Regions from separate parts of the Aerococcus loyolae genome, predicted to be linked through region 3. Evidence: predicted binding sites of a transcription regulator. Region 3 holds the regulator's gene; each other region holds the start of a gene.
The links. The regulator NrdR, encoded in region 3, represses ribonucleotide reductase genes. The targets are predictions, from matches to a motif close to ACACNATATATNGTGT.
Positions count from the first base shown of each region.

Region 1 (10,557 bases), 950 kb from region 3:
TTCAACGCAATTAAAATACATTTTTGTTCCATGTAAAAAAAAGATGAAGTCATTCGGCTTCATCTCCTTTCCAATTGACTATATATGTTGGATATGCTAGATAGTTTACGTATATTTGTGAAGAATCAATAAAGGTGACGTGGGAGATATTACAAATGGCATTGAATCAAATTTATCAAATTACATAAATATATTAATTAATAGCCGTAATATCCTGCTAAATAAAAAATCTGGCTTATATGTAATTATTCTTCGCTCACTTTAAACTTTAATTTATTTTACAAATAAACTGTATATATTTATCAATAAATACGATTATTATTTTTATTTATATACTAAATTATTGGCTTTTCTTATAGTTTTTAGAATTTCTTCCTTCTATAAGCATTTATTTTAACAATGTTTAGTGTGTAATTTCTAGAGCTAAGTTTATTTACTGAAAGCTAACGCTATAGTTCTTTTGAAGGTAAATATTAAATAACATCATTCTCCTTAACTACCACGCCATAAAGTGCCCACTCCCTGTCTCCCCCCAGGCCAGGTCAGCCTGGGGCTGTCCTGACTATCGCCCCCAGTAGTCCACCCCTGCTACGACCCGATGAGCCAAGTTAAGCTAAATAACAAAAAGTTTCCCTAAAGTTTGCTGACCTTGAGTCAAGGCCTCAAGGTCTCCACTATGGGGGACGCTTCTTCTAATATAAATTCTGATTGCCAACTCCAGCTTGTCTCACACGGTAATATATTCGAGTCAGGAGTGGGATTAGGGGCTAACATACAAAAAGGACTATAAGTCTAAATCTAATCTCCCAAAAGATGAACTCAAAATCCAACTTTAGGGGCACTACATCTAACTTAATGATTGCACTCATTAAGTTAACTATCAAACTGATAGACCTATTCAAACAATTCAATTTTAAGGGTTCTAGTAAATTATCTATCCCTAATATAATTAATCATAAACAAAAGGATAAAGATAGTAAAGATTGCAATACTAATATCAGTAACCTTTTACAACACTTAACCCTTGATACAACAACACCAATCAAAATAGTTTTTTATAAGAATTATTTGAGTCGATAAATGAATGCGCTTCCTTCCAACTAGTAGAAGGAAATAGCCGAAATAAATGAGATATGTAATAAAAAAGAGCCAGAAAATAGCTTCCTTTAGATTCATCTATCTCACAATTTCTTATGAAGATTTCCATGAACAATATAACAAGATTTAATAGTACGTGATGATTCAGAATTTTATAAGAATCCGATTTAATAATCTTTGCAAGCTCCTAACGATGGCTAACAATCCCTTTCCATAATTATCTTATTATTTTAAAAATTTTTCATTAATATAAGTTATCAATATTGATCCCAAAAACCCTGCTAAAATATAATTTAAACCATACTTAAGCTCCCATTTTGAAAGAATATAAAAGTTTAAAATAAACAATAAATCACATAAAACCAACTTTATTTGTATTTGAGAAGAAAATTTCAACGTTTTCCACCCTACAATACTTCCTCCAACCAACATTAAAATTACCCAAATACTTAGTGGGGATGATGAACTATGTAAATAAATCGAGAAAAATCCTAATAAAGATACCATCAACATAATATAACCTAATAACGCTAGTCTCTGCTCTCTCGAGGACAACATAAAACCACCTCTAAATATTTTTTGATAGCGTTTTCACTTTCACTTTAGTAATACTCTTAGTTAAAATCAAATAAAAAGGCTTGAATTGGAACTTGTAATTTGCGTAGCAAGGCTTTCTTTAAACGAATAAAATGAGCAGATTAGGGGCAAGTGTCAATACCAGATTTATAATAATACAGATATTATAGAACCTAAAATAACCCCCAAAAGTTGAATCTTGAATTCAACTTTTGGGGGTTACTACATTAATCTAGTTTATTCTTTTAAAGTTATTTTATTATAAGCCGCATTTTAATTGGGCGAAGCAATTGGAGCAAGTGTTGCAGCCGCCAATTTCTTCCACAATCCCGGTCCGGCAAATTGGGCAGGTATTGCCAAGTTCGCTACCGAAGACGACTTCTTCATTGGCTTCAGCTTGGGCTTGGTCGACTAATTGACGTAATTCGTCACTGTCATCAACGACAACCACATCGGCTTGTTTGTTTTGATCGGCTTGGGAAGCTTGGTCACTGTCTTCATGTTCATCCTTATTTAAGGTGAGAACTTGGGAATCCCGCGACCCGTCAACATAAACGGTCCCACCCTTAGCGCCACCTTCATAAAGTTTTTCATAGACTTCAGCCACTTGGTTAACAGCGTAACCCTTAGGTGCGTTCACCGTCTTAGAAATGGAGCTATCTACCCAACGTTGGATAGTGGTTTGCACATCAACGTGTTCTCTTGGGCTTAAGTCCATGGCTGAAACAAAGAAGTCAGGGAGATGGTCAGCATCGGCTTCTGGATGTTGGTCCAGGTATTCTTGGACGATATCAGCATTCACTTCAATGAATTTACCTAAGCGACCAGTCCGGTAGTATTTAAAGGCAAAGTAAGGTTCTAGCCCGGTAGAAACATTCATCATGGTCCCGGTACTTCCGGTTGGCGCCACGGTAAGTAAGTGGGAGTTGCGGATTCCGTACTTCAAGACGCCTTCACGGATACTTTCAGGCATTCTTTGCATGAAACCGGATTGGACAAAGCGTTCTCTTAATGCTTGGGTTTCTTCTTCTGTTTCTCCAATTAAGAAGGGGAAGCTGCCCCGTTCTTTGGCGAGTTCGATGGAGGTTTGGTAAGCCGTTACGGCGATGGTTTCAAAGACTTCATCGACTAATTGATTACCTTCCTCAGAGCCATAGCGTTTTTCACAGTAGATTAAGAGGTCAGCCAGGCCCATTACCCCTAAACCAATCCGACGTTCACCGAGCGCTTGTTTCTTGTTGGCTTCCAAGAAGTAAGGTGTGGCATCGATGACGTTATCTTGCATGCGGATGGCGGTAGCTACCGTTTCTTGTAATTTTTCTTTATCGAGACGTTTGTTTTCCTTATCTGCCATTTGGGCCAGGTTAATGGCACCCAGATTACATACAGAATAAGGCGCTAGTGGTTGTTCCCCACAAGGGTTAGTCGCCACCACCTTTTGACCATAAGCCACAGCATTGGTGTCTTCGTTGGCCCGGTCAATAAAGAAAATCCCAGGTTCGGCCGCATAGGTGGCACAGATGTTGATCAATTGCCATAGTTCTTTGGCAGGTAGGGTCCGGTAATCGGTAATTTCATGACCCATGGCTTCCCACTCGCGCACATCGCCAACTTCTTGCCATTGGCTATCATAGGCTTCCATTTCTTCTTGGTCATATTTTTCCACTGCGGGGAAGCGTAGGGTCCAATCCTTGCCTTCCTTAACAGCTTCCATAAAGTCGGAGGAAATCGCTACCGAAATATTGGCCCCAGTTAAGAAGTCCGGTTCATTGACTTCGTAGTGACCACCCAGTTCCAAGTTTTCCTTGGCTTCCGCATAGGCGGCATCACTCACCTCACCGCCTTGTTTTTCCTTGAGGTCAACGACCGCTTGGAACATGTCAATTTGAGCTGGGGTGGAGTAGACGAATTTTAACTTTTCATCGACTAATTGCTTAATGTAGCTGTCCTTGGAGCTTTCTTTGATAAATTGAAGGATGCGAGGGTTTTGCATCTTAGAAATGATAAATTCTAAAATATCTGGATGCCAGTCAGCTAACATGATCATTTGGGCCCCACGACGGCTGCCCCCTTGTTCCACCAAGTGGGTTAATTGGGCAATGTCGTCCAACCAAGAAACTGCTCCAGAGGACTTGCCGTTAACCCCACGAACTAAAGAATGACGTGGTCTTAGGGTAGAGCCATTGGTCCCTACACCCCCACCACGAGACATAATTTCCATGACTTCCTTACGGTGGTCAGCAATCCCACCCCGAGAGTCAGGCACGTAAGGCATCACGTAGCAGTTAAAGTAGGTCACGTCAGTTCCTGACCCAGCACCATATAAAACCCGGCCCGCTGGCACGAAGTTTCCAGCCGCTTCTTCGCGGAAGAAGGCTGCTTCGATGTCTTGACGGTGGTCTTCGTCACGGTCAATGGCTGCTAGACCATGGGCGTTCCGTTTAGCAATTTGTTCATAGTAGATTTCTAAAGGTTTGTCGATTTCATCCAAGGGGCGTTGAACAATACCAGTTTCCTGTTCTTCTCCCATTAAGGAACCACGATAAGCTTCTTCAACCCAAATGGTTACTGTCTTATTATCAATGGCTTGGACAATCCCAATCCCCCGTCCAGGATATTGAGGGTCAGGACGGACAGTTAGGACCACCAAGTCACCTGGAGCCAGGGTTTCCTTCATGGTATCTTTAAAGGAATAACGGTCCAACATGACCATCCGACTAATCCCAGAAAAGCTTTTGTTCATGTCTTCTGTCATCGGATAAACTTGGGGAAAGGATTGGATGGCTTGGTTGAGGGCCTCTTTATTCCATTCCACTATATTCTTCATCGCAGTTTCCATAATGAATCTCCTTTATACTTTACTTATTAGTAGACTTTTCAGCTGCTTTAGCGTGAGTTAAGTTAATGGTCTATCGGCTAAAAATTAGCTGCATTGCTATTATAGGAAAAACTTAAGCATAAAGCAAGCTAAAAATCAATATATAGTATCAATTAAAAAGCAACAACACTATATGTAGTGTTGTTGCTTGACTCAAATTGGTTAAAGCCCAGTCTCATCGCCTTGGGCAAAAAGAGAGGCGCATATCTTGTAGTCGGATATGCGCCTATCCTGTTTTAAATGCTTCATACCTGATTAAGGCATACCGCTATAGTTTTCATCGATTGGTTTGGTAATTGTAGCAATTTCTGCTAAATTTTCGTTGTCGGATGGCTCATGGGCCGGCACTTCAACAACCTGTTCCACGCCTAATTTTTCTGGTTCCATGTGACGGTAACGTCCGACACCAGTACCCGCAGGAATTATCTTACCAATAATGACGTTTTCTTTCAATCCGAGTAACTCATCCCGTTTACCACTAATGGCCGCATCGGTGAGGACCTTGGTGGTTTCTTGGAAGGAAGCGGCAGATAGGAAGGACTTGGTTTCCAAGGCTGCCTTGGTAATTCCTAAAAGGACTGGTTGACAGGTAGCCGGTTGTTGGCCAGTCTTAATGATTTCCTCATTGGCATCTTCAAAGTCACCAATGTCCATTAAGTGCCCTGGCAACAAGTCAGAAGCGCCTGGGTCTAAGACTCTTACCTTACGCATCATTTGACGTAAGAGGACTTCCACGTGCTTGTCGTTAATGTCCACCCCTTGTTGACGGTAAACCCGTTGGATTTCCGCTAACATGTAGTTTTCTACGGTGAGGGAGTTGGTAATCCGGAGCAATTCTTTGGGATCAATGGACCCTTCCGTCAATTGGGCACCACGTTCAATCAAGTCCCCTTCACTCACCTTCATGCGGGCAGTGTAAGGCACCTTGTATTCCCGTTCATCGGTTTCCCCTTTAACGGTAACTGTCTTGGTCCGGGTTTCTTCTTCAATATCAATGGCAACCACTTCACCGGTCACTTCAGTAATGACCGCTTGCCCTTTCGGATGACGGGCTTCAACGATTTCTTGAACACGAGGTAAACCTTGGGTAATGTCATCCCCGGCAACCCCACCGGTATGGAAGGTACGCATGGTCAACTGGGTACCCGGTTCCCCAATGGATTGGGCAGCCACGATACCAACTGCTTCACCGACTTCTACTTCACCATTGGTTGCAAGGTCAGAACCGTAGCAGTACTTACATACTCCATGACGGGTCCGACAAGTGAAGGCGGAGCGAATGGTGACCTGCTTGATGCCAGCATCCTCAATCTTAGCAGCAGTTTCTGGTGAAACCAGCTCATTATGGTGAGCAAGAATTTCACCGGTTTTTGGATCACGGACAGTTTTTTGGATATAACGACCGGTGAGACGTTCAGCTAGGCTTTCGATCATTTCGTTGCCTTCTTTAATGGCTGAAACGGTTAAACCACGGTCGGTATTACAATCATTTTCCCGGATAATCACGTCTTGGGCAACGTCAACCAGACGACGGGTTAGGTAACCAGAGTCGGCTGTCTTCAAGGCGGTATCGGTCATCCCTTTACGGGCCCCGTGAGTGGAGATAAACATTTCTTGAACCGATAGCCCTTCACGGAAGTTAGAAGTAACTGGCAGTTCAATAATCTTACCACTTGGTCCTGCCATCAAACCACGCATCCCCGCTAATTGGGTAAAGTTGGAGATGTTACCACGGGCACCAGAGTCCATCATGATAAAGAAGGGGTTGTCTGGGGACAGACTGTGGGTTAATTCTTTTTCAATGTCGTTCTTGACGTCATTCCAAGTGTTAATGACTTGGTCATATCTTTCGTCATCGGTAATTAAACCACGACGGTATTGCTTCATGATATTGTCCACGCGTTTGTGACCCTTATCCACGTATTGGTTCTTAGAGTCTAAAACGGTAATATCAGCAATCCCAACGGTAATCCCTGACTTGGTGGAGTAGTAGTAACCCAACGCTTTCAAGCGGTCTAAGAATTGTGAGGTTTCGGTAACCTTCAAGCGCTTGAAGATAGCGGCAATAATTTCTTCTAAGTAGCCCTTCTTAAATGGAGCGGTAGTTTCTAATTGCGCAATGGCTTGGTCAGTATCTTCCCCAGGGTTGACGAAGAAACGATCAGCCGTTTGGCCATTTAAGTTTTCTGATGTGGGCTCATTAATATAGGCAAAATCAGCCGGCATGATTTCATTGAAGAACAATTTACCAATGGAGGTAATCATTAATTGTTCTTTTTGTTGGTCGGTCCAAGCATATTTAGGGAAGTGTTTAGGACTAATCACAACCCGGGTATGCAATTGGGCCGCCCCATTGGCATAAGCAATATGGGCTTCGCTGAGTGAAGAAATCTTCATTCCTTCCCCAGTCATCCCAGCTTCTTCTTGGGTTAAGTAGTAATTCCCTAAAACCATGTCTTGAGATGGGGTGACCACAGGTTGTCCATCTTTAGGGTTTAGGATATGGGAAGCAGCCAGCATTAAGATACGGGCTTCGGCTTGGGCTTCTTCTCCTAAAGGCAAGTGGACCGCCATTTGGTCCCCGTCAAAGTCGGCATTATAGGCTTCACAGGCTAATGGGTGCAGGCGGATAGCCTTTCCTTCAACCAAGACTGGTTCAAAGGCTTGGATCCCTAAACGGTGGAGGGTAGGTGCCCGGTTAAGCAATACCGGGTGTTCACGCATGATCTCGCCGAGGGGTTCCCACACAGCATCATCCTTGCGTTCAATCATCCGTTTGGCATGTTTAGCATTGGTGGCAATTTCACGGTCCACCAATTCCCGAATCAAGAAGGGTTTAAAGAGTTCTAAAGCCATTTCCTTAGGCAGACCACATTGATAGAACTTCAAGTGCGGGCCAATGGCGATAACGGAACGACCTGAATAGTCCACCCGTTTCCCTAAGAGGTTTTGACGGAAACGACCTTGTTTCCCTTTCAACATATGTGAAAGAGATTTGAGTGGCCGGTTACCCGGTCCAGTCACCGGACGACCGCGACGGCCATTGTCCACTAAGGCGTCAACAGCTTCTTGGAGCATCCGTTTTTCATTTTGAACAATAATATTTGGTGCATTGAGGTCTAATAAACGTTTTAGACGGTTATTCCGGTTAATCACCCGGCGGTAGAGGTCGTTTAAGTCACTGGTTGCGAAACGGCCCCCATCTAATTGCACCATCGGACGTAGTTCAGGTGGGATCACTGGGATCACATCAAGAACCATCCATTCCGGTTTGTTACCGGATTTTCTAAAGGCATCCATGATGTCTAGGCGGCGGATAGCCCGGGTCCGTTTTTGACCCTTGGCAGTCCGTAATTCTTCTTTTAATTCCGCACATTCACGGTCCAGGTCTACGCGGCGTAAGAGTTCCTTAATGGCTTCAGCACCAATGCCCGCTTGGAAACGGTCACCATACTCCGCCTTATACTCCCGGTATTCCCGTTCAGAAAGCAATTGCTTAGGCGCTAGAGGCGTGTCACCCCCATCAATCACCACGTGGGAAGCAAAATAGATCACTTCTTCTAAAGACCGTGGGCTCATATCTAAGATCAGGCCCATCCGACTAGGAATGCCTTTAAAGTACCAAATATGGGTAACTGGTGAAGCGAGTTCCAAGTGTCCCATCCGTTCACGACGGACTTTAGCCTTGGTTACTTCAACCCCACAACGGTCACATACTACACCCGCATAACGGATCCGTTTATACTTTCCACAAGCACATTCGTAGTCCTTGGTTGGCCCAAAAATACGTTCACAGAAAAGACCGTCTTTTTCTGGTTTTAAGGTACGGTAGTTGATTGTTTCTGGTTTCTTGACTTCACCATGGGACCAGGAACGGATCTTATCTGGTGAGGCTAAACCAATTTTTATACTTTCAAATTTATTTACATCGACCAAGAGGTCAACCTCCCTCATTAATCACTGAAACTGCTAAAAGCGAGAACAAATTCATACGATTCTTTTAAATAATAAACTTTCTAAAGCTCTTCCAAGCGCTGAACAAGCGTCCGCTTCAGAAAAATCATGTCTCTGACGGAGTCCTCACATCCTTTAACAGTTAAACGACCTATTCATTTGCTTGTTTTTTGGCGATGATTTCTTCGTCATTGCCTTCGTTTTGTTTTTCTTCTTGGTTCTTATCCTTGTCTTCATCTTCTTGTTCTTGGTTTTCTTTGTGATCACGACGGGCAACTTGGATAGGATCTTCATCACGTAAGTCAAGTTCCTTATCGTTTTCATCGAGGACTTGGATGTCTAAACCTAGGGATTGTAATTCTTTAACGAGGACGCGGAAAGATTCCGGTACGCTTGGTTTAGGAATAGGGTCACCTTTCACGATCGCTTCATAGGTTTGGACCCGGCCTACCACGTCGTCTGATTTGTAGGTAAGGATTTCTTGTAGGGTGTAAGCAGCACCGTATGCTTCCAGTGCCCAAACTTCCATTTCCCCGAAACGTTGTCCCCCAAACTGTGCTTTACCACCTAATGGTTGTTGGGTAACTAGGGAGTAAGGCCCAATGGAACGTGCATGGAGCTTATCATCCACCATGTGGGAGAGTTTCAAGTAGTACATAACCCCTACAGAAACGCGGTTATCAAATGGTTCCCCCGTCCGACCGTCATATAGAACAGTCTTCGCGTCTTCAGCCATACCGGCTTCTTTAACGGTTTCCCAAATGTCTTCATCTTGGGCCCCATCAAAAACAGGCGTAGCCACATGGATACCTAAGTTACGGGCAGCCATCCCTAAGTGGAGTTCTAAGACCTGCCCGATATTCATCCGCGAAGGCACCCCTAATGGGTTCAAGCAGATATCTACTGGGGTCCCGTCTGGTAGGTAAGGCATGTCTTCTTCTGGTAGGACAATGGAGACAACCCCTTTGTTACCGTGACGACCAGCCATTTTATCCCCAACTTGGATCTTCCGTTTTTGGATAATGTAGACACGCACCATCATGGAAACACCCGGTTTGAGTTCGTCGCCGTTTTCACGGTGGAAGACTTTGACGTCGTTAACGATACCGCCGCCACCATGAGGTACTCGTAGGGAAGTATCACGAACTTCACGAGCCTTTTCACCAAAGATGGCATGGAGCAGGTGTTCTTCTGGGCTGAGTTCAGTCACACCCTTAGGAGTGACCTTACCCACTAAGATATCGCCATCGGTTACTTCAGCACCGATGCGGATAATTCCGTTTTCGTCGAGATTACGGAGGGCATCTTCACCCACATTAGGAATTTCCCGGGTGATTTCTTCTGGCCCTAATTTGGTGTCACGAGCTTCGGATTCAAGTTCATCAATATGGATCGAGGTATAAACGTCTTCCTTAACCAAACGTTCAGAAAGGACAACCGCGTCTTCATAGTTATAACCATCCCAGGTCATGAAGGCAATGATTGGGTTTTGTCCAAGTGCTAATTCCCCACCTTCCATGGAAGGTCCATTGGCTAGGATTTCATCCTTGTCCACTTGGTCGCCTTTATGTACCAATGGGGTTTGGTTGTAGCAGGAGCTGGCATTAGACCGGTAGAATTTCACTAATTCATACTTATCTAAGGCGCCTTCTTCCGTCCGTACGCGGATTTCACGGGCATCGACATAGTCCACCACACCGGCCCGCTTACAGGTTACTGCAGCACCGGAGTCATGGGCTGCCTTATATTCCATACCAGTCCCAACCAAAGGCGCATGAGGGTTTAAGAGTGGCACCGCTTGCCGTTGCATGTTGGCCCCCATCAAGGCCCGGTTGGAGTCGTCGTTTTCCAAGAAAGGAATACATGCGGTTGCGACAGAAACCACCTGTTTAGGGGAAACGTCCATGTAGTCGACTTCTTCAGGGGAAACTTCAATATTTTCCTCAATCTTACGTGCCATAATGGTATCTGTCGCAAAAGAACCATCTTCATTTAAAGGCGTGTTCCCTTGAGCGATAACAAAACGGTCTTCTTCATCCGCCGTTAGGTAA
Region 1 is NZ_CP126958.1:1,694,785-1,705,341, forward strand. It holds gene CJ190_RS07705 (vitamin B12-dependent ribonucleotide reductase) at 1,934-4,513, opposite strand; gene rpoC (DNA-directed RNA polymerase subunit beta') at 4,808-8,488, opposite strand; gene rpoB (DNA-directed RNA polymerase subunit beta) at 8,658-10,557, opposite strand, start outside.
Region 1: a site for NrdR is predicted at 4,679-4,694, ahead of CJ190_RS07705 (vitamin B12-dependent ribonucleotide reductase). Genes of this name have one in related genera too.

Region 2 (10,557 bases), 360 kb from region 3:
TGTCGGATTCAGCGTGCCTACACTAAGGAAGAAGCCGACGCCTTTGTTGAAGAGGTGAGAAAAGAACATTATAAGGCCACCCACAACTGTGTCGCCTACCAAATCGGAGAGCGTAATGAAATTCAAAGAGCCCTCGATGATGGTGAACCCAGTGGAACTGCTGGAGTTCCTATGCTGGAAGTCCTAAAAAATATGGATTTAAAAAATGTTGCCTGTGTGGTTACCCGGTATTTTGGAGGCACCAAATTGGGAGCTGGCGGTCTAGTCCGGGCCTATAGCGGTGCCGTTTCCGAAGCCGTCCACCAAATTGGTGTGGTTGAACGCCGCTTGCAAACCCAAGTCGACGTGACAATCGATTATTCCCTCAATGGTAGCATGGCCTACTGGGTGGAAAACTCTCCCTACTCGCTCCTAGATACAACCTACTTGGAAAAAGTGACCTATCATTTAGGCGTTCCGAGCCAAGAAGTAGACAAAGTCCAAGAAGAACTCACCAATCTTACCGCTGCCCAAGCCAGTTTTCATATTGGTGAAGAAGTTTATGTGGACATACCTGTCCCGGTCGATACTGATCAATAAAGAAATAAGCCTGATCTTACCCCTGGAGGTGAAATCAGGCTTATTTACTGTCAATTTTTAGCTGGCTAACAAAATCTTCGTTCAAAAAACACCCAGGCGCTAAAAGCTGGGTGTTATCCTGCCAATAATTTTAGTGGAGCTGCTTGGTTAAGGCAGCTAATTTTTCCGAGGCTGTCTTTCCTTCATCTTTTAAGACCTCTTTTTCAGACAAGATAAAGGAGCCTCCCACTGCCAATACGGCGTCATTGGCTAAATAGTCGGTGAAATTGTCACTATTGACCCCGCCAGTGGGGATGAATTGGATATCAAAGAAAGGCCCTGCTAAAGACTTAATCGCTGACAGGCCCCCATAGACATTGGCTGGGAAGAATTTCACCACGTCAAGGTCTAAGTCCATGGCTTGCATGATTTCACTTGGAGTAACTGCTCCCGGAAAGACAGGGATATCTTCTTTCAAGCAATAATCGACTACTTCAGTCGATAAACCGGGACTGACAATAAATTGCGCGCCATGATCAACGGCGTCCTTGGCGGTATCCAAGTCACGGACTGTTCCTGCTCCCACAACTAATTTTCCCCTATCCGCCAATTGCTGGATGGCTTGAGAAGCCAGGTCACTGCGGTAGGTGACTTCGATAAAGGATAAGTTATTTTCACTTAAAACCGCCTCAGCTAAGGCTACCGACCCTAAGTCATTAACCGTGTATAAGGGTAAGAGTTGTTCTTTGCCTAATTGTTCTTTAAAAGTTTCTGCCATATCTAAAGTCCTCCACTCATAGAAATTACGCTGCTTATTATTATTCAGTCTAACACGATTACTAGGATTTGCGAGAAAAAAGCCAAGGACTACTTTATATTTCCTTGAAAACAAAAAAGCCCTTACAGGTTTTGGGTAAGCATTGTAAGGGACTCACAAGCTTATTATAGCAGCTTGTTACCGCTTTCGCAAGCGATTTCATCACCTTATCAGTCTTTTTAGAACTTTGGTAAATTGCAATATCAAGTGCATATTTATTTTAAAAAATCCCAGTGTCATGCCAAATAACTAAAAAGCTGATAAAGTCAATAATTCTTGGCCCGTTTTTCTCTAGCTTAAAGTGCTTGATTATCATTTAGAGATTCAGGGTGGGGCTGTCAAGGTGGAGAGCGAAGCGGACCTTGACTGGCCCACACTGAATCTCTATGCTTTGTTAAGCACTTTAGCCTGCTTCTTTAAGCGTTTCCTGAAGTTTCGCAACTTCTAGGTTATAACAGTCGTTAGGGGTTTGATAATCTAAGACCTTTCTAAAGCGATTATTTATTGTATTCGTATAGTGTGCGAGTTCCTGGTATGTCAGCTTTTTAAAGCTTGTCCCTTTGGGCAAGAATTCTCTTAACATGCGATTATGTCTCTCATTACTGCCTTTTTCCCAAGCTGAATAGGCATGGGCGAAAAAGACTTCCAAATCCTTCAGAGCATACTCAAGCTGAGATAGTTTAGAAAATTCACTGCCGTTATCGGTCGTTAAGGTTTTAAAACACGCTTGACCCTCTTTAAGAATCACCTTTTTAACCGATTTTACAATGGAATCTGCATCCCACTTCCAAGTCTTCTTGGTGAGGAATTTTCGCGTTTTCCGTTCAACTAGAGTAATAAGACATGGCTCTCCTTTAGTCTTCTTTCCTATCACGAGGTCAAGCTCCCAGTGACCAAATTCTTCTCTTGAAAGGACGTCTGGGCATCGCTGATCAATGCTTTTTCCAAATACCTTTTTATTCGTCCCACGCGGTTCACTAGGTTGTTTTCTTGGACGAATCCTTGTTTTCATAGGAAGATCAATATTCCTCACATTTAATAAACCAAGATTGATATATTTATACATGGTTTTGGTGCAAGGAACTCTTTCTAAAGGGTGTTTTCTGCGGTAATCATGAATAAACGTATCAACACTGAAAATACGGTCTTCTTTAGGTGTCAGTAAGGCTTCCTCAAAGGCTTTAATGAAGTTAGATTTTCCATACAAAGCGCCTCTGGCTTTAGAATTTGACCGATTATCTTTATAAACACGCGAGCCAGTTTCTGCAAGATAGACATCAACGTAGGTATGATCATAGTTCATTTGACGTGTTTTTCCACGTTTTAGTTCACGAGATATGGTGCATTGATTGACGCCAACGGCGTCAGCAATCTCTTTCTGTTTATGTCCTTCTTGGTGCATTGCTTGGATAATTCCGCGTTTTTCTGCAGAAAGGTGTGTATATGATCTAGGTTTCGTGTTAGAATGTTTCATAGCCAGTGAGTGCTCCTTTACTTGGGTTTAGACGCTTTTAAGTATAGAGCATCACTGGTTTTTTGTCGTCCTTTTCTCTATGCACTTCATTTTACAATTTACCTTTTTAGAACTTTTATAAAGACGGCCTCCAAATATTAAAGCTTAATTAAATTTTAAAAATAATTAACCTGAGCCATCCAGCCAGTCTCAAGCTTAGTCAAATAAGTCAAAGATTGCAGGAAAATTTCTTCCTTGGCCTTTTCAATATCCTATGATAGAATACTTTCCGGACACAAGATATAGTGTTTACCCTTATTTTTATAAGAAAACAGCACAATATATAGTTAGAGAGTAGGGATTACAATAGTGATAGTTTTTGCTGGAACCATCGGCGCAGGGAAATCGACCTATGCCGGAAAATTAGCTGAATATTTAGGCACAAAAGTATTTTACAAACCTGTCGAGGAAAACCCCATCCTTGATAAATATTACCAAGACCCCAAGAAATATGCCTTTTCCTTACAGATTTACTTTCTAAACCAACGCTTTAAAAATATTAAGGCAGCCTTTTTTGATAATAATAACGTTTTGGACCGTAGTATTTACGAAGACGAACTTTTCACCTATTTGAATGTTTTAAATGGGAATATCTCTGAAGAAGAGTTTAGCATCTACCGTGACTTACTAGCCAACATGATGGAAGAATTAGACAGCCTACCTAAAAAGGCTCCTGATCTCTTAGTCTTTTTAGATAGTTCCCTAGACAACGCTGTCAAAAACATCAAAAAACGGGGCCGAGTTTATGAACAACCAAGTTCTGATAATGGCCTTTACGATTATTACCGTCAACTCCACAGCCACTATGGTCAATGGTATGCAGACTATGACCAGTCACCTAAAATGCGGCTAAATGTGGATAATTATGACATTCATCGTCCCGAAGATGCCCAAATCATTTTTGATAGTATTGACACTTACTTAGAAAAAATTCAATAGGAAAACGAGGAAAATATATGCAAGAACAAAACAAAGCCACTAAGACCCTGTCCTTAAAAGAATGTATTCACCGCGCCTTAAAACCACTCAACAAGGTGGAATTAGCCATCATCGCTTTTGGTTTTATCGTCTCCTTGGGATTTAATTTATATGGAATTATTACCAGTTTAACCAGCCAAGAATTTGACCTTAACATCCTTATGTCTCTGGGGATGAGTATTTTTGGGTTTTTAGGCACTTGGACCTTAGCCATCCAATGGCAACCCACTTTTATTGTCAATGGGATTCAAAATATCTTCGGGATTGCCGCTGCTGCTATCCTAGGGATTTACGGGGATATGTTTTCATCTATTTACTATCTCATCACCGAATTTGTCGGCCACTTCAGTTGGGCTAAACGTCGAGACGAAAATGGTGACCTCCATGTCGACCAATACTTTAATTTAAAAATAATTTGCCAAGCTGTCTTCTTCTGGACCATTGGTTTGGGGGCCTTCTCCTATGTATTGGGTGGCCAACAAATTGTCTTAGATGCCATCACTAACGGGATTTCCTTTACCGCCCAACAACGTCAAGTGACTGGTCACAAGGACGGCTACTATCTCTGGTTAATTAACGATGTCCTTTCAGTAATTCTTTGGTTACAAGCGGGCAACCTCATCGTTGGTTTCTCATACCTAGGCATGTTAGCTCAAGGGATTGCCGGTTTAATTATCTGGTCTAAAGGAAAGAGCTCTGCCTTAGAATACGAAAACGAATGCATCGACTAAAGACTTGTCGCTTCCATCTTCAACAACACAATAAATAAAAAGTGCAGCAAGCACAAAAGGATCACTGAGAAGTTCTAAACGCTCCTACTTCTCAAGCAAAGTCCTTAGGCTTGCTGCATTTTTTATTTTACTTATGTATTTTTATCGGTTTATTCGGGATCGTCTACGTCTAAGTGCCAAATATCTTCATTATATTCCAAAATGGTCCGGTCACTAGAGAAGTAGCCTGCCTCAGAAATATTGACTAAGACCTTATCCAACCAAGCGTCTTGGTCTTCATAGTCTTGGTACATCTTATCTTTGAGGGCAATGTATTCTTCTAAGTCAATCATGGCCATGAAGTAGTCCTTGTTCTTGATATCTTCATAGAGACGCCGTAATTGGCTCTCATGGCCTAAGCGAATCATTTCCGAACTCACAATAAAGTCGACCAGAGCTTTAATGGCGGGGCGATTATAGTAATCTTGTGGATTATAGCCATTATTCGTATAGAGGTCAATAATCTCATCACTAGACTTACCAAAGGTGTAGATGTTGTCTTCTCCTACCCGCTCAGCAATTTCCACATTCGCCCCATCCAAGGTACAAATGGTCAAGGCACCATTGAGCATAAATTTCATATTCCCCGTCCCACTCGCTTCTTTTGAAGCCAAGGAGATTTGTTCAGAAATATCAGCTGCCGGGATGAGGTATTCTGCTTCCGTGACATTATAGTTGGAGACAAACTCAACCTGTAAATAAGGTGCCACTTCAGGATCTTCCTTAATCAGAGCTGACAAGGTAAGAATTAAGTGGATAATATCTTGGGCAATGGTATAGGCTGGAGCAGCCTTGCCGCCAAAAAGAATGGTGATTGGGGTTTGGGGAAGGTTGCCGTTCTTGATATCAAAATATTTGTAAATAATATAAAGGGCCAGCATTTGTTGGCGCTTATACTCATGGATCCGTTTAATTTGAACATCAATAATCGAATCTGGCTTAATATCGATCCGTTTACTTGCTTTTAAATGGTCCGCTAACCGTTCCTTGTTGGCCTGCTTAATTTGGGCTAATTGATTCATGAAATTCGTATTATTCTTTTCTTTGCTTAAATCGCTAAGATCTGCAATACCTTGATGCCATTGGTCGCCAATGCTTTGATCAATTAAATGACCCAAACGCGGATTGGCAGCCATTATCCAACGTCTAAAGGTGATCCCATTAGTCTTATTGGAGAATTTTTCTGGGTAAATAGCGGCAAAGGCCTTGAGTTCACTATTTACCAAGATATCCGAATGCAAACGGGCTACGCCGTTAGTCGAAAAGCCAAAATGGATGGCAATGCTGGCCATATGGACCGTGTTGGACCCATCGATAATCTCAACCGCATGATTACCTGGAAACTCTTCCTTAATCATACGGTCTAAACGGCAGATTATATTAGCAATTTCCGGTTGAACGGCTTCAATATCTGCCAGTGGCCATTTTTCCAAGGCCTCACTCAAAATAGTATGGTTAGTAAAGGCCACCACCTGACGAACAACTGCCACCGCTTCTTCAAAAGTAAAGTCGTGGTCTTCAGTTAACAGTCGGATCAATTCAGGAATGATAAAGGTAGGGTGGGTATCATTAATCTGAATGACCGCATAGTCAGCTAAATCATGGAGGTTGGACCCCCGATCCAAGGCTTCACGAATAATCAATTGAGCGGCGTTAGAGACCATAAAGTATTGTTGATAGATTCTTAACATCCGCCCGGCATGGTCAGAGTCATCAGGATAGAGAAAAAGGGTCAGGTTTTCAGGGATATTTTCCTTATCAAATTGGATGGTACCCCATTGGATTAAATCTGAATTCACCGTGTCCAGGTCAAATAAGCGGAGGCGGTTACGTTCTCCTCTTTTAAAGCCAATAATATCAATCTCATATAAGGTGGAAGCGACTGGCCCATTTTTAAAGGGAACGGTAAAAGTAGTCTCGGTACGATTTAACCAAGTTCTCCCCCCTAACCAGTCATCAGGTTTGGCCGTTTGCTGGTTATTATCAAAAAACTGCCGGAAGAGACCAAAATGGTAATTTAAACCGATTCCGTCCCCGTTCATGCCTAAACTGGCAATAGAATCTAAGAAGCAAGAAGCCAAGCGTCCCAATCCCCCATTACCGAGTGAAGGTTCTTTTTCTGCTTGTTCCACTTCCGTTAAAGACCGGCCATGAGCCTGTAATTCTTCTTCAACTTGGTCATAGATCCCTAAGTTTAAGAGGTTATTGACCAGTAATTTACCAATCAAGAATTCTGCCGATACATAATAAAGTTTTTTCTTGCTGTGATTAGTAGCTAAACCTTTGCTTTTATCTTTGATCAAATCGAGTAGTAAATAATAAAGTTCCTGGTCACTAATATCTTCTATGGACTTATGAAATTGATTTTTTGCCATAGCTGCCATTGTATTCATAGGTGGATCCTTTCTCGTACTTGGATAATAACAACTAAAAAGTTGTATCCACTTTAAAAAAATTAAGTAATATACTATTAAAATAGCTGATTTCATCTCATTGAGCAAGCGTTTTCTATTTTCCCCTGAGATAAAAACAAGAGTTAACTACTTAAAATATAAAAATAGCTGGCCTTTAGCTAGTAGAAGAAGCTTGTTTGAGTTAATAAAAAAGAGGGCGCACTGCCCTCTTATTGTGACTGTCGTACTCTCAAAACGTGCTCCGGGTGCAGATCGATCTCCACTTCACTAAAGTGCAAGAAATTCTTTTCAAGAATTTTTGCTCTTTAGCTCCAGTTGCTATAGCTGTTCGAAGCGTAGCAAGTTACAGATATAGTATGCATAGCGTTATCGATCTTTGGTGCACCCGTCGCACTCTATTCAAACCTGCTCGCTGACAAAAGTGAACTCCGCTTCAGAAATATTTGGCAATCCTTTTCAAGGATTCCCGCATATTTCTTCCAGCGTTTCACTTTTTTGTCGTCAGCTCGCACTCTATTTTAATATGCGCGGGCAAACCAAACGGTGTGTTTTGCGGGTTTTCCACTGACCAGGTCGACGGTTTTTTCAACTGCTGGTTCAAAGGGGATGTTCCGGGTAGTGAAGCCGGTTTCTTCTTTGACCTTGGCTTCTGTTTCTTCCGTGCCATCCCAGCCAGCAAGTACCCAGCCTGGGTATTCTCCCTTTTCTTCACAAGACTTGATATGTGCCTTTAATTGGTCCAGGGTGTCGATGTCGAAATGTTCATGGTCATGACGGAATTGGTCGGCCTTGTCATAGAGACGTTTTTGCATGGTTTCCATTTCACTAGCAACCTTGTCGAGTAAGTCATCTAAGTTAACCGCTTCTTTATCCTCTAAGTCACGCATTTTAATCATGCATTGGCCCTTTTCCATATCCCGTGGACCAAATTCGATCCGTAGTGGGACCCCTTTTACTTCGGCCTCATTGTACTTGTAGCCTGCTGAATTATTGGAATCATCTAAATAAGTTGAATAACCGGCTGCTTGTAGGTCCTTTTCAATGGCTTCGAGGCGGGTAAGGACTTCAGGGTTCTTCTTCACATTGCCAACTGGAATCAAAGCAATTTGAATTGGTGCCATTTTTGGTGGGAAGACAACTCCCTTTTCGTCACCATGGACCATAATCATGGTCCCGATCAAACGGGTCGAGGCGCCCCAAGAACTGGTATGGGCATAAACGTGTTGGTTTTCGGTATTAAGATACTTAATGTCAAAGGCTTCGGCAAAATTGGTCCCCAAGTAGTGTGAGGTCCCTGCTTGCACAGATTTGGTGTCTTTCACCATGGCCTCGATAGAATAGGTATCCACCCCGCCAGCAAATTTTTCCGAAGGGGTTTTTTGACCAGCGTAAACGGGTAAGGCTAATAAGTCTTCGACGGTTTCTTGATATACCTTAAGAAAGTGCATGGTCCGTTCCCGAGCTTCTTCTTCAGTAGCGTAAGCACAGTGGCCTTCTTGCCAGAGAAATTCAGAGGTTCTTAAAAATGGTAGAGTCCGTTTCTCCCAGCGGAAAACATTGGCCCATTGGTTAAGTTCCATAGGTAAATCACGGTAAGAGTTAATCCAGTCAGACATGGCATTACCAAAGAGGGTTTCTGAAGTTGGACGAAGGGCAACTGGTTCCTCTAATTCTTCGTCACCCGCCCGAGTTACCCAGGGTAATTCAGGGGCAAAGCCCTCAACATGGTCAGCTTCTTTCTTGAAGAAGGACTCGGGAATTAACATGGGGAAGTAACAATTCTTTACTCCTGATGCTTTAAATTTCTTATCAAATTCGGTCTTAATTTTTTCCCATAAGACGTAGCCATTAGGTTTAAAGACCATGGTTCCACGAACAGGACCATAGGCAAATAAATCAGCCTTTTGAATACTTTGTAAATACCACTTAGAAAAATCATTTTCTTGTAAATGACTTGTTGTTTCTTTTGCCATTGTAATCTCCTTTTCCACTTTATCCGATAAAAAAAGCGAGTCCACCATCCCCTAAAAGGACGATATGACTCGCGGTACCACCTTTATTAAGCTTTTGCTTATCTCATTGGACGATAAGGGTGTCTCCCCTGCAAATGCTTGCACTTGCTAAGTTTTACTTAGTATCTTAGTAGGTTCAATTGTGAGCGGGGTAGTTTTTTCAGCAGCCAAACTCTCTCTTAACCCTTCAACAATTTACTAGTCTAAACTAACATCCATTGTGGCCGACTTAGGGCCTTTTGTCAATAGGAAAAAGCTCAATGCTTAGAGAAATACTGTCAAGAATGTTTTTTTGTTACAAAAACTTTTTCTATTTATCATTTTATGCTAAAATTTTTAAATTAATATTTTATATATAATGAAAGAGACAGGTGTTTTCTTAGACAGCAAGCAGGCTTAAGCGCTTTTCAGTCTAATAAGCTACGATAACTTTTAAGGAAAGATTTTATTTTTTATGAAAGTTAATGAAAACGTGATATAATGAATGAGTAAACGGTTGCAAAAGAAAAACACCTTTGCTATATTAAGTCAGTAAATTTTTTCGAAGGAGTTTTATTATGGAGAAACAAAACGTGACAATCTATGATGTCGCCCACCAAGCAGGGGTATCCATGGCCACAGTTTCACGTGTCGTTAACGGAAATCCTAATGTGCGCCCTAAAACTAGAGAAAAAGTCATGAAAGTGATTAAAGAATTAAATTACCATCCTAACGTCATTGCCCGCGGTTTAGCCAGCAAGCGAACCCGCTATATCGGGGTACTCTTGCCAGACATTACTAACCCTTATTACAGTTCTCTGGCTTTGGGAATCGATGATATTGCTAATATGTATGAATACAATATTATTTTAGCTAACGCCGACCCTGAGCATGACGCTGCTGGGGTGGAAAGTTTAATTATGAAGCAAGTCGACGGCATTATCTTTATCGGGAATAGCATTTCCCAAGAGGCCCGGCAAAAAATTTCCGCCGCTGGTCGTCCTTGCGTCTTCACTGATTTAATCGATCCTGAAGCAACCATGCCTACGATTAATATAGACGTGGAAGATGCCTACTACCAAGTCACTAAAGATTTCTTAGCTAACGGCAAGAAACGGATCGCCCTAGTCGGTAGTGACCAAGGCTTCAAGGTAAGCCAAAGCCGGCAATTACAAGGTTATGAAAAGGCCTTAACAGAAGCTGGACATGCCGTCAATGAAGACTTATTAATTGCGGCTAAGTCACCTTCTTATGACTCAGGCTATGCCCTTTACGAGACTTTCACTGAAATAGAAGCGGATGCTGCGATTGCTACCGATGATACCATTGCCATTGGCTTACTCAATGCCCTATTGGATAATGGCGTTAAGGTCCCTGAAGAGGTCGAAATCATGGCTTCAGATAATTCTTCAATTGTCAACATGTCACGTCCAGAACTCTCCTCAATTGCCCCACCAATTTATGATATTGGTGCTGTTGCCATGCGGGCCTTGACCAAGTTAATGGAAAATGAAAC
Region 2 is NZ_CP126958.1:252,777-263,333, reverse strand. It holds gene CJ190_RS01170 (YigZ family protein) at 1-579, shown strand, start outside; gene CJ190_RS01165 (bifunctional 4-hydroxy-2-oxoglutarate aldolase/2-dehydro-3-deoxy-phosphogluconate aldolase) at 710-1,336, opposite strand; gene CJ190_RS01160 (IS30 family transposase) at 1,779-2,849, opposite strand; gene CJ190_RS01155 (deoxynucleoside kinase) at 3,198-3,827, shown strand; gene pnuC (nicotinamide riboside transporter PnuC) at 3,845-4,597, shown strand; gene CJ190_RS01145 (glycogen/starch/alpha-glucan phosphorylase) at 4,747-7,029, opposite strand; gene proS (proline--tRNA ligase) at 7,569-9,023, opposite strand; gene CJ190_RS01135 (substrate-binding domain-containing protein) at 9,620-10,557, shown strand, end outside.
Region 2: a site for NrdR is predicted at 3,122-3,137, ahead of CJ190_RS01155 (deoxynucleoside kinase). Genes of this name have one in related genera too.

Region 3 (10,557 bases):
ATAGTTAAAGGCTAGAGAAAGTATAAAGGCACACAAATTAGCCCCTAAGTAATGGACTCTCCAGCTGATTAATAAGCTAAAGACAATAAAATCAAGAAGTGTGCTTAGCCCACCTACCAGGATAAAGCGCATAATTTGCCTGATCATCTTTTCCCACCCACTTTTCTTTTTTTGAAGTCACTTACTTTTAGCTGATAAAAAACGTGCCAGCTTTTAGCTAATTGGTCACTAGATCATTAGCTTAAAAGCCTAAGCACGTTGTCAAGTTAACTAGTCTTTTACCCCATAACTTTCAATTTCTGCATGGATCATCTTGATGAATTCATCTAAATCCACAGTTTCTGTTTTCTTAGATCCATAACGACGAACAGTTACCGTGCCATTTTCAATTTCATTGTCACCAAAGACTAATTGATAAGGCACTTTGCGGGTTTGGGCTTCACGAATCTTGTAACCCATTTTTTCATTACGGTCATCGACTTCAATCCGAAGTCCTTCACTGCGCATGCGGTTAGCCACTTGGTAGACATAATCCGCATGTTGGTTTTCATTCACTGGGATTAAAATAGCTTGTTGTGGAGCTAACCAAGTTGGGAAAGCACCCTTATACTCTTCAATTAAGTAAGCTACAAAACGTTCCATAGTGGAAACAATTCCCCGGTGGATCATCACAGGACGGTGGGTGTTTTGACCATCTTCACCGACATAGGTCACATCGAATTTTTCCGGTAGGAGGAAGTCTAATTGGATGGTTGAAAGGGTTTCTTCATTGCCAAGGGCGGTTTTCACTTGGACGTCTAACTTAGGCCCGTAGAAAGCGGCTTCCCCTTCGGCTTCAAAGTAGTCCAAGCCTAATTCATCCATAGCTTCCTTTAACATGGATTGGGCTTTTTCCCACATTTCATCATCATCAAAGTATTTCTTGGTATCTTTAGGGTCGCGGTAACTTAAACGATAACGGTAGTCAGTAATATTGAAGTCATGGTAGGCATCTTGCATGAAACGTAAAATGCTCTTGAATTCGTCCTTAATTTGGTCTAAACGCACAAAGATATGGGAGTCATTCAGGGTCATTTCTCTTACCCGTTGTAAACCGGATAGGGCCCCTGATTTTTCATAACGGTGCATCATGCCTAGTTCCGCAATACGGATAGGTAATTCCCGGTAAGAATGTACCTTATTTTGGTAAACCCGAATGTGGTGTGGGCAGTTCATTGGGCGTAAGACAAAGCTTTCGCCATCTTCAAAATCCATGGTTGGAAACATGTCATCACTATAGTGATCCCAGTGACCAGACGTCTTGTATAAGTCTACATCAGCCATGATTGGGGTATAGACGTGTTGGTAACCGGCTTGAACTTCCTTGTCGACAATATAGCGTTCAACTTGACGGCGAATGGTTGCTCCGTTTGGTAACCAGAATGGCAGACCTTGTCCAGTTTTAGGATCAATCATAAAGAGATCTAATTCTTTACCAATTTTACGGTGGTCACGTTCCTTAGCTTCTTCGCGACGTTTAAGATCCTCTTTAAGGTCTTTTTCATTGAAGTAACTCGTCCCATAAACTCTTTGCATCATGGCGTTGTCAGAGTTTCCTCGCCAGTAAGCCCCTGCTAAGGAGAGTAATTTAAAGTGTTTAATATAGCCTGTTGAAGGAACATGTCCACCCCGGCAGAGGTCAGTAAATTCTCCTTGGCTATAGGTGGTGAGGGTGGCACCTTCAGGTAAATCAGCAATAATCTCTAGCTTATAAGGATCGTTTTTAAAGATTTCCTTGGCTTCTTCACGGCTAACTTCCTTACCTACCACTGGGTAGTCTTCTTTAACAATCTTTTCCATCTCAGCTTCAACCCGTGGCAAGTCTTCCTCACTCACTTGTTGGCCTTGACCATTATCGGTGTCATAGTAGAAACCATTTTCGATGGCTGGTCCTACCCCAAATTTAATGTCAGGATAGAGACGGCGTAAGGCTTGAGCCAATAAGTGGGCGCTGGAATGGCGGAGAATATCTAAGGCTTCTTGTTCAGTTTCTTTATTCTTAGGGTCGATTAAACGAATGCTGCCATCACTTTCAATGGCTTCATCTAAGCCTTTTAATTCATCATTTAAGGTGTAAGCAACTACCCGTTTGGCTAAAGAATTGCTAATAGATTTAGCCACATCGCGGCCACTCACACCGGCTTCAAATTCCTTTACACTTTGATCAGGAAAAGTTAACTGTATCATTTTATCAAATTCCTCCTATAAAAAAATCCCTTCTGAGCATGCTCAGAAGGGACGATTACTAATTCATATCGTGGTTCCACCCTAGTTTACACCTATTGTGTCTCTAGTACGCTGATAACGTTGCGCTAACGTCATAATAGAAAGTCTAAGAAGTGGTATCCTATAAAACCTGTCAGGCATTTGCACCATCTAGCCTGTCTCTTATACAAGTTGATTATATTCAGTCTTCTATCACTGACTTGCTTTAATTAAAGCACTTTTTATGAAACAATTCAAGCTTTTATTTAGGAAAGTGAACGGACTCTATTCCGAATAGCGACGGTTGCGCCCGGACATGGTTACTTCTTCGCTCAAATAGCGTACCCTTTCCATAATCCGCTGCGCCTTGACCGTTTCCGAATCCCCTTGATTGGTATGGGCCAAATGATTTTCTAATTCCTTCATGGAAAAATTAGAAGTGAAAAATGTAGCCTGGCCTTGACTCATACGATTCTGCAAGAGAACCCCTAGGACTTCATCACGGACCCAGGCCGAATTACTTTCAGCACCAATATCATCAATCATCAATACTTGGGCTTCTTGGAGGCTCTTGAGTCGCTGGTTAACACGATTATCTTTAATAGCACTCTTGATTTCACTAATAAAAGTAGGATAGTGGAACAAGGTGGTCGTGAAACCATGGTCAGCCAAGTGGTTAGCCACAGCTGCCGCTAAGTAGGACTTACCCACACCAAAGGGACCATGTAAGTAAAGTCCTTGGTGAAATTGCTTGGGCTTAGACCGCATGGCTTCGACGAAATCAATGGCTTTCTCCAAGGCAGCTTGCCGCTTGGGATCGGTAAGATCAAAGTTTTCAAAGGAAGCTTGCTTTAAATCTTTAGGCATTTCTAGTAAGGTGACCCTTTGTTTCTTCTCCCGTTCCTTTTGGGCGGCGAGAAATTCATCAGTCGCCTGATATTCAATATCTATATAATTAAAATTCATAATGAGCTTGGGATAGAAATTAGGAAATTTGGGTTTCTTTCCTGCCCTGATCCGTTCTTTTTCTTGAACAAATTCATAGAGTTTAGATATCGAACGGTCAATCGTTTCTTGGTCTAGGTCTTCTTTATGCTTATCAATAAATTGTCTAACATCCGAATCAGTCAAGACTTGGGCCTTGGTTTGGTCTAAGCGTTGGCGAAAGTTGCCTTTATTGAGCTCATGGCTGATATCTTCCCCAATATTTCTCATTCGTCTCCCTCCTCACTATTCAATGCCCTAATCCGATCGGCTAAGGCTTGGACACTTTCATGGTCCATTTTTTCCTCTTTATCTGCCGTCTCTTGTTTTTGATTAAACCAAGCGGGCTGTAATTCTTGATAGGTCTTATGTTTTTTATTTTGCCGCTTATTTTTGCTTTGTCTTTGTTTTTGAATCCGTTTAGTCCGTTTGTTGAGATAGGTGAGTGCCTGTTCGGGGCTTTGAATATTTTTTTGGCTCCAATCATCCACTGTCCGCTCAAAGGTCGACCGGACGATACTTGAACTTTCTTGGCTGATCAAATAATAGTGAATCATAATATTCAAGGTTGGTCCATCGATAAGGCCCTTATTCATGACCATCTCTAAGGTTTTTATCTCGTTAGTGGTTAGATAGCCGTTTTTTTGTTCTTTGATAGTCTTAGCAAAGGTCAGTGGCGGATAAGCCTTAGCTGCCTTGATCAAGGCTAGGCTAGCTTCATCCTGATTTTCTTTGGGTAAATCCTGACTCTCGGTCTGCTGCTTGGCTTGGTCCATTTGATAATCAGGTCGTTTTTTTACCGGTTGGTCCGCCATGGCCTTGATCACTAGGCCTTGGTAATAATTAATGTCCACTTGGTTGGTTCTCACATTACTTGCCTTAATGGCAAACTGGGACAAGGCTACTTCATCCAAGCCATAGAGGGCATGAAGAGTCTGGGTCATCTCCTTCACATCTTGACTAACTGCCCTCTCACTAAGAAAAGACCTTTGAACCAACTCGGTAAAATAAGCCATATCAAAATCACTGACCAGACTAGTTTTTAAAGAGGTTTTACTTGGCTTCTTTAACAAGCTTTGCTTTTCGCTTTCACTCAACTGGCGACTGCTTTGTGAGAGGTGAAAAACATCCTGAAAAGTCGCTGTGACCTCCTGCCAGTCATTTTCCTGACTATCAGCAATCTTTTCAAAGCTAAAGCGGTCTAATAAACGATTAAAACGCTCTTCCCCCACATGGTCTAAAAGTAAGCTAGTCATTAAGCTATCCTTAAAAAACTGCTCAGAAGAAACCGGTGCTAACAACTGATAGAGGGCCTGGACTGGGGCTTGACCACTTTGCTGGGTGTAGCTACGTAAGAGGCCAATAGCCTCTAAACGGCGCCTACTTCTGACATAGCGCTCCTTTGAAAAAACCAATTGGTCCATAATTTCCCCATGATTAATTACTTCTGACTGATAAGTCGAACGGTCGATATAGGCATAGAGGGTCATATAGAGAGCAAAGGCTTCGGCCCCAATAATTGGTTGGTAGAGATAGGTTAAGACTTCCAGATCGGCATTAGAAACAATTTGGGTGAGGATAATTTTTAGAGGTTCACGTGGATTTAACTTTTCCCAGGGATTCAAGACCGATCTTCCTCCGTGTCATTGGCTTCTAAGTCTAAATTCGTTTGCCCCTCCGCGTTAGTTTTTTGCATTTGCTTCAACTGCTCAATTTCTTGCAAAAAGACGGTGGGGTCTTCGAAGTGACGGTAAACACTAGCATAGCGAATATAGGCGACTTCATCAATCTTGGGTAAAATATCCATGACCATTTCCCCTATTAGGGTCGAAGGAACCTCGTTTTGCCCCTTTTGGCGAATATCCGATTCGATTTTCTTAACCACATCTTCTAAGGTTTCTAGGGCGATTGGCCGTTTTTCACAGGATCTTACTAAGCCCCGTAAGAGTTTTTCCTTGGAAAATTCTTCCCGGGTACCGTCTCGTTTGATAACTAGTAAAGGCATCTTCTCTACCCGTTCAAAGGTCGTGAAGCGAAAATCACATTGCGTACATAGGCGTCGCCTTCTTATCGATGTATTTTCCTCCACAGGCCGACTATCGATTACTTTCGTATTATTATCTTGACATCTGGGGCAGCGCACAATATTCACCTTCCTTGGACATTTTCTAAAATATTTCTTTTATTAATTATAGCACAGTTTAAAGCTGGAAGGATAAGGGGCAAAAACCAGCTTATTTTTTGGCTTGAAAGCCTTGGATACTCAACCAGGCCTCGACTTGCTGTTCAGTTTGCTGGATGCTGCCCTGGTTATCAATCACAATATCTGCCCAGCGAAGTTTCTGTTCAATATTATATTGAGACAGCATGCGGTCAAAAGCCTCGTCTTCACTTAAATTATCTCGGTCCATCAGTCGTTGCAATTGAATGCTTTCAGGAACATAAACCAACATCACCGCATCACAAGCGTCCTGGTACTTGGTCTCGTAGAGTAAAGGAATATCCAAAACAATCAATTGATGGCCCTGGTCTTGGTAAGATTGGGCTTGATCGTTGACCCAGTCATAGATATAAGGCAAGAGCAGTTGATTAAGCGCTTTGAGTTGGTCCTTATCTGTAAAGACCACATTCCCTAATTTCTTCCGGTTAAGGGTGCCATTAGGGAAGAGAAAATCCTCACCAAAATGCTCTTTTATAGCTTGTAAGCCCTGTGTTCCCGGCTCAACCACAGCTCGGGCCCCAAGATCTGCATCCACTACCGGGAAACCAGCTTTTTTAAAATAATTAGAAACGGTTGATTTTCCCGTAGCAATTGACCCTGTTAATCCTAAGCGAAAACTCATTCATACACTCCCTTTATTTCTGACAGTTAGGACAAAAATGGGTCCCCCGCTGTCCTAATTTAATCTTTTCAATGGTCGTTCCACAGTTTAAACAGGCTTGGCCTTGGCGCTGGTAAACCTTGAGATAATTTTGATATTGGCCGTCCTCCCCTAAGGTGTTCTGATAGGTCCGCACACTAGAGCCGCCTAAGTCCACCGCTCGACTGAGGATATCTCGCATGGCTTCTAATAGGAGTAGGGTCTCTTGGTCAGTCAACGAATTGGCTGGCCGACCTGGATAAATTCCCGCTTGAAATAAGGACTCATCAGCATAAATATTGCCAATTCCAGCAATTTTTTGCTGGTCCAGTATTAATGATTTAATAGGCCGCTTGGAAGCCGCTAATATTTTTTGAAATTGTTTTAAACTGATATCCCAGGGTTCTGGGCCGAGCTTTAAATTTTCAATAGCCTGGGGCATATCTTGGCGAGAAAATAAGGATATCCGACCAAATTTACGCACATCATAATAGCGTAAGTCCCTGCCATCACCCAAATGACAGATGAGGTGACTATGCTTTAGAACCGGCGTCTGCCTATCACAGACAAAGTACTTGCCTTCCATCCGCAGATGGCTAATCCAGGCGTAATCGCTCCAATAAAAAAACAGGTATTTCCCATAACGGTCGACCCGTTCAAAGGTCTCCCCTACCATGGCCTCACGAAAGACTTGAGGGGGACAATTAATAATCTTTGCCCACTTCACTTCCACATCCTCTATTTGGGCATGAGGAAGAACTTTATTAAGCCCCCGTCTCACATTTTCTACTTCTGGTAACTCTGGCATTAACTAGCCTCCTTCATCCCGCTAAAACACTGTTAGCAGTCTAACCTATTCTAATCAAACAATAACCATAAATAAAGTAAAGAGTGCAACGGTCATAACAAAGGACGAAACCGCTACGCATACTATATCTGTAACTCGCTTCGATTCGAACGGCTATAGCAATAAAAAACGAAGGGAGAACCCTATTCAATAGTCTCCCTTCGTTTACGAAATAGCCAGCAAGGCTAAGCTTTAGATTAGATCTTACTTCACTTTATATGATAGGCTTAGAACCCTTGTCCCAACCTATCTTATCATAAGAAAACTTTTCTTAGTTTTTCCTACTTGGCATCATACCAAGTGGCCCCATAGTTACTATCAACAATTAAGGGGACGTCTAAAGAAACGGCATTTTCCATGACGTCTTTAACTAGGGCAGCTAAGTCTTCTAAGTCCTCCTTGGCGACTTCAAAAATTAACTCATCGTGGACTTGGAGGAGGAGATTTGCCTGAAGTTGATGTTCCTCTAGGGCTTGATCCATCTCAACCATGGCTACCTTAATAATATCGGCTGCCGTTCCTTGAATTGGCGAATTCATTGCGGTTCTTTCGGCAAAGGATCTAACATTATAATTTTTAGCCTTTAAGTCAGGGAGGTAGCGACGGCGGTTAAAGAGAGTCTTAGCGTAACCAGCCTCACGCGCAATTTCCACACTCTTATCCATATATTCAGCCACTTTAGGATAAATTTCAAAATATTTATCAATAAAGGCCTTGGCCTCTTGACGAGAAATCGAAAGATTTTGACTGAGGCCATAGTCACTTATCCCGTAAACAATCCCAAAATTGACTGCCTTGGCTTGACGTCTCTCATCCTTACTAATGTCCTTTTCATCTTTATGGAAAACTTTAGCCGCAGTAGCAGTGTGGATATCCTTATTTTCTTTAAAGGCTTCTTGAAGATGAGGGTCACCAGAAACATGGGCAAGGACACGTAATTCAATTTGCGAATAGTCCGACGAGAAAATGACCCAGTCCGGATGAGAAGGAACAAAAGCTTGGCGAATTTTTCGTCCCTCTTCGGTACGGATAGGAATATTTTGTAAGTTAGGATCAGCTGAACTTAAGCGCCCGGTAGTGGTTAAGGTTTGAATGAAACGACTGTGAACCTTGCCATCTTGGTGGATGAAATCGAGTATTCCTTGAACATATGTGGATTGGAGCTTAGCTAATTGCCGATAGGCTAGGATCAGATCAATGATAGGAACCCCTTGTAATTTTTCCAATTCCGATTGGGCCGTTGAATAGTTACCGGACTTGGTTTTCTTGCCACCCTTTAAGCCCATATCTTCAAAGAGGATCTTGCTCAACTGTTGGGTGGAATTAATATTAAATTCGACCCCGGCTTCCCGATAGATTTCTTCTTGCAGTTGGTCAAGTTGCTCTTCATAGGACTGAGACAAGTCTTCCAGTCTGCTGCGGTCAACGGAAATTCCCATAATTTCCATTTTAGCTAGGACCTGAGCTAGGGGAAGTTCGATTTGGCGATATAAGTCGACCATTTCATCCGCTTCTAAGCGGTCTTTAATAATAGGTAGTAGGTCATTAATAACAGATACCTTAGCTACCAGATGGTCATAAAGACGGGTTTTATCTTCAGGAACCGCCACTTTCTTGCCTTTCCCATAAACTTCATTATCATAGGCTAGATAATCCAAATTGAATTCTCGGGCCACATTGGCCACATCGCCACTTAAATCACGGGCATGGATAAGATAGGAAGCGATAAGAACGTCATCACTGACCCCCTCTAAGTCCATCCCCAAACGTTTTAAGATCACTTGGCTGCGCTTGGCATCATAGAGGACCTTTTTAGCATGGGGATTTTCTATCCAATTTTTAAAAGCTTGGCTTTCCTTCACCAGATCTGGAGAGGCCAGGTAGATATGATCCTTATTTCCCCAAACAACATAGATTAACTCCCCTTCATGGTAATTATTTTCAAACATTTCTAGGTAGAGGGCTGTTTGGTCTTGGGTGAAGTGCTTAGCTTCAAGTTGATCAAGGACTTGATAATCAGGGACTTCCCAGCTGGAATCCTCTAATTCAAAGTCAGCGTCAGCCCCAGAGTTAGCTAAGAATTTTTCCATGAATTGCTTGAAGTTCATCTCACGATAAAAGTTAACCAAGTCTTGAGCTTGAATGCCTTGGCATTTTAAGTCTGCCAGGGATTTTTCAACTGGAGCATCAAGAATAATTCGGGCTAATTTCTTTGATAGGAAGGCCTGGTCCTTATCCTTGACTAAGTTTTCCTTACGTTTTTTCCCGGAGACTTGATCGATATTAGCATAGACCTCTTCCATGGAACCAAATTCCTGAATTAATTTCAAGGCAGTCTTCTCTCCAATTCCAGTCACACCAGGATAATTATCGGAATTATCGCCCATCAACCCCTTAACATCAATGAGTTGTTCAGGGCTAATCCCTTGGTCTGCTTGAATGGATTGGGGAGTATAGGAATCAATATTGGTCACTCCCTTACGGTTAATATCTACCCTAACCTGGTCCCTGGCCAATTGAATCAGGTCCTTATCGCCAGAGATAATCACCACATCCATACCAGCTTGAGCCCCTTTTTGGGACAGGGTACCAATGATATCATCCGCTTCATAATTTGCTAATTCATAGTGGGCAATACCAAAAGCATCCAGCAATTTATTAAAATAAGGCATCTGTTCCACAAATTCTTGCGGCGTTTTATCCCGGCCACCCTTATATTCAGGATAATATGCCGTCCGAAAGGTGGTCTTACCAGCATCCCAAGCCACCAGGGCATGGCTAGGCTTTTCTTTTTCTAAGACGTGGGTCAACATCAAGTGAAAGGCATACAGGGCATTGGTATGTAGGCCCTTATTATTTTTAAAACGATTTAAATCATGCATGGCAAAGAAAGCCCGAAAGGCTAATGATGAGCCATCGAATAGCAATAATTTTTCTTGCTTGGACAAGTTGATTCTCCTTTACAATCTTAATGGTCCATATATTGGGGAAGAACGGTTAACATGGCATCCATCACATTTTTTTCTCCCGTGGTTTCATTATTAGTAATGACATGAATAGTGAGGTAACCCTTTAATTCATCCACTCTTAAAATTTCAAAATGAAAGGTCAGGGTCACATGATGATAGATGGGGTTATTAATCGTAAAATTCAATTCCACCAGGTCTGAATGGGGGCCAGGGAATTGACCTGAAACTGTTCGTGTTACGGCTCCAATTAGAGCAATGGGCGGAATCTGGGCGCCCTCCTTACCAGGTAGATAAAGGGGATTATGATCATCTGTTACTCCCATGTAGAGCATAATATCGCGTTCACGAAAAGATTCCGTTGTGGAAAAAGTATCGCCCACTTGAAACCTTCTTTTCTGATTTTGCTTTTCTTCCATTAGCCACCACTCTTCTCCCTTATATTTTAAGTATTTCTTTTATTTTAGCAAAAGCAAGCCCAGTTGACAAAAAGCCTAGCCAGGCAAAATAAAAGCCAATGATAAAAAAAGCCTGACCAGACTGGCTAGGTCAGCGATGACTTAGAGACAGTGGTCAGACTTTTCAAGTGTCTTTATATTTTATTGTGGAATAACCAATTGTTGGCCAGGTAAAATCAATGAGTTGGCCTTTAATT
Region 3 is NZ_CP126958.1:610,559-621,115, reverse strand. It holds gene CJ190_RS02705 (GtrA family protein) at 1-147, opposite strand, end outside; gene thrS (threonine--tRNA ligase) at 271-2,226, opposite strand; gene dnaI (primosomal protein DnaI) at 2,530-3,459, opposite strand; gene CJ190_RS02690 (DnaD domain protein) at 3,456-4,853, opposite strand; gene nrdR (transcriptional regulator NrdR) at 4,850-5,371, opposite strand; gene coaE (dephospho-CoA kinase) at 5,463-6,071, opposite strand; gene mutM (DNA-formamidopyrimidine glycosylase) at 6,085-6,897, opposite strand; gene polA (DNA polymerase I) at 7,218-9,884, opposite strand; gene CJ190_RS02665 (hotdog family protein) at 9,905-10,321, opposite strand; gene CJ190_RS02660 (LysM peptidoglycan-binding domain-containing protein) at 10,502-10,557, opposite strand, start outside.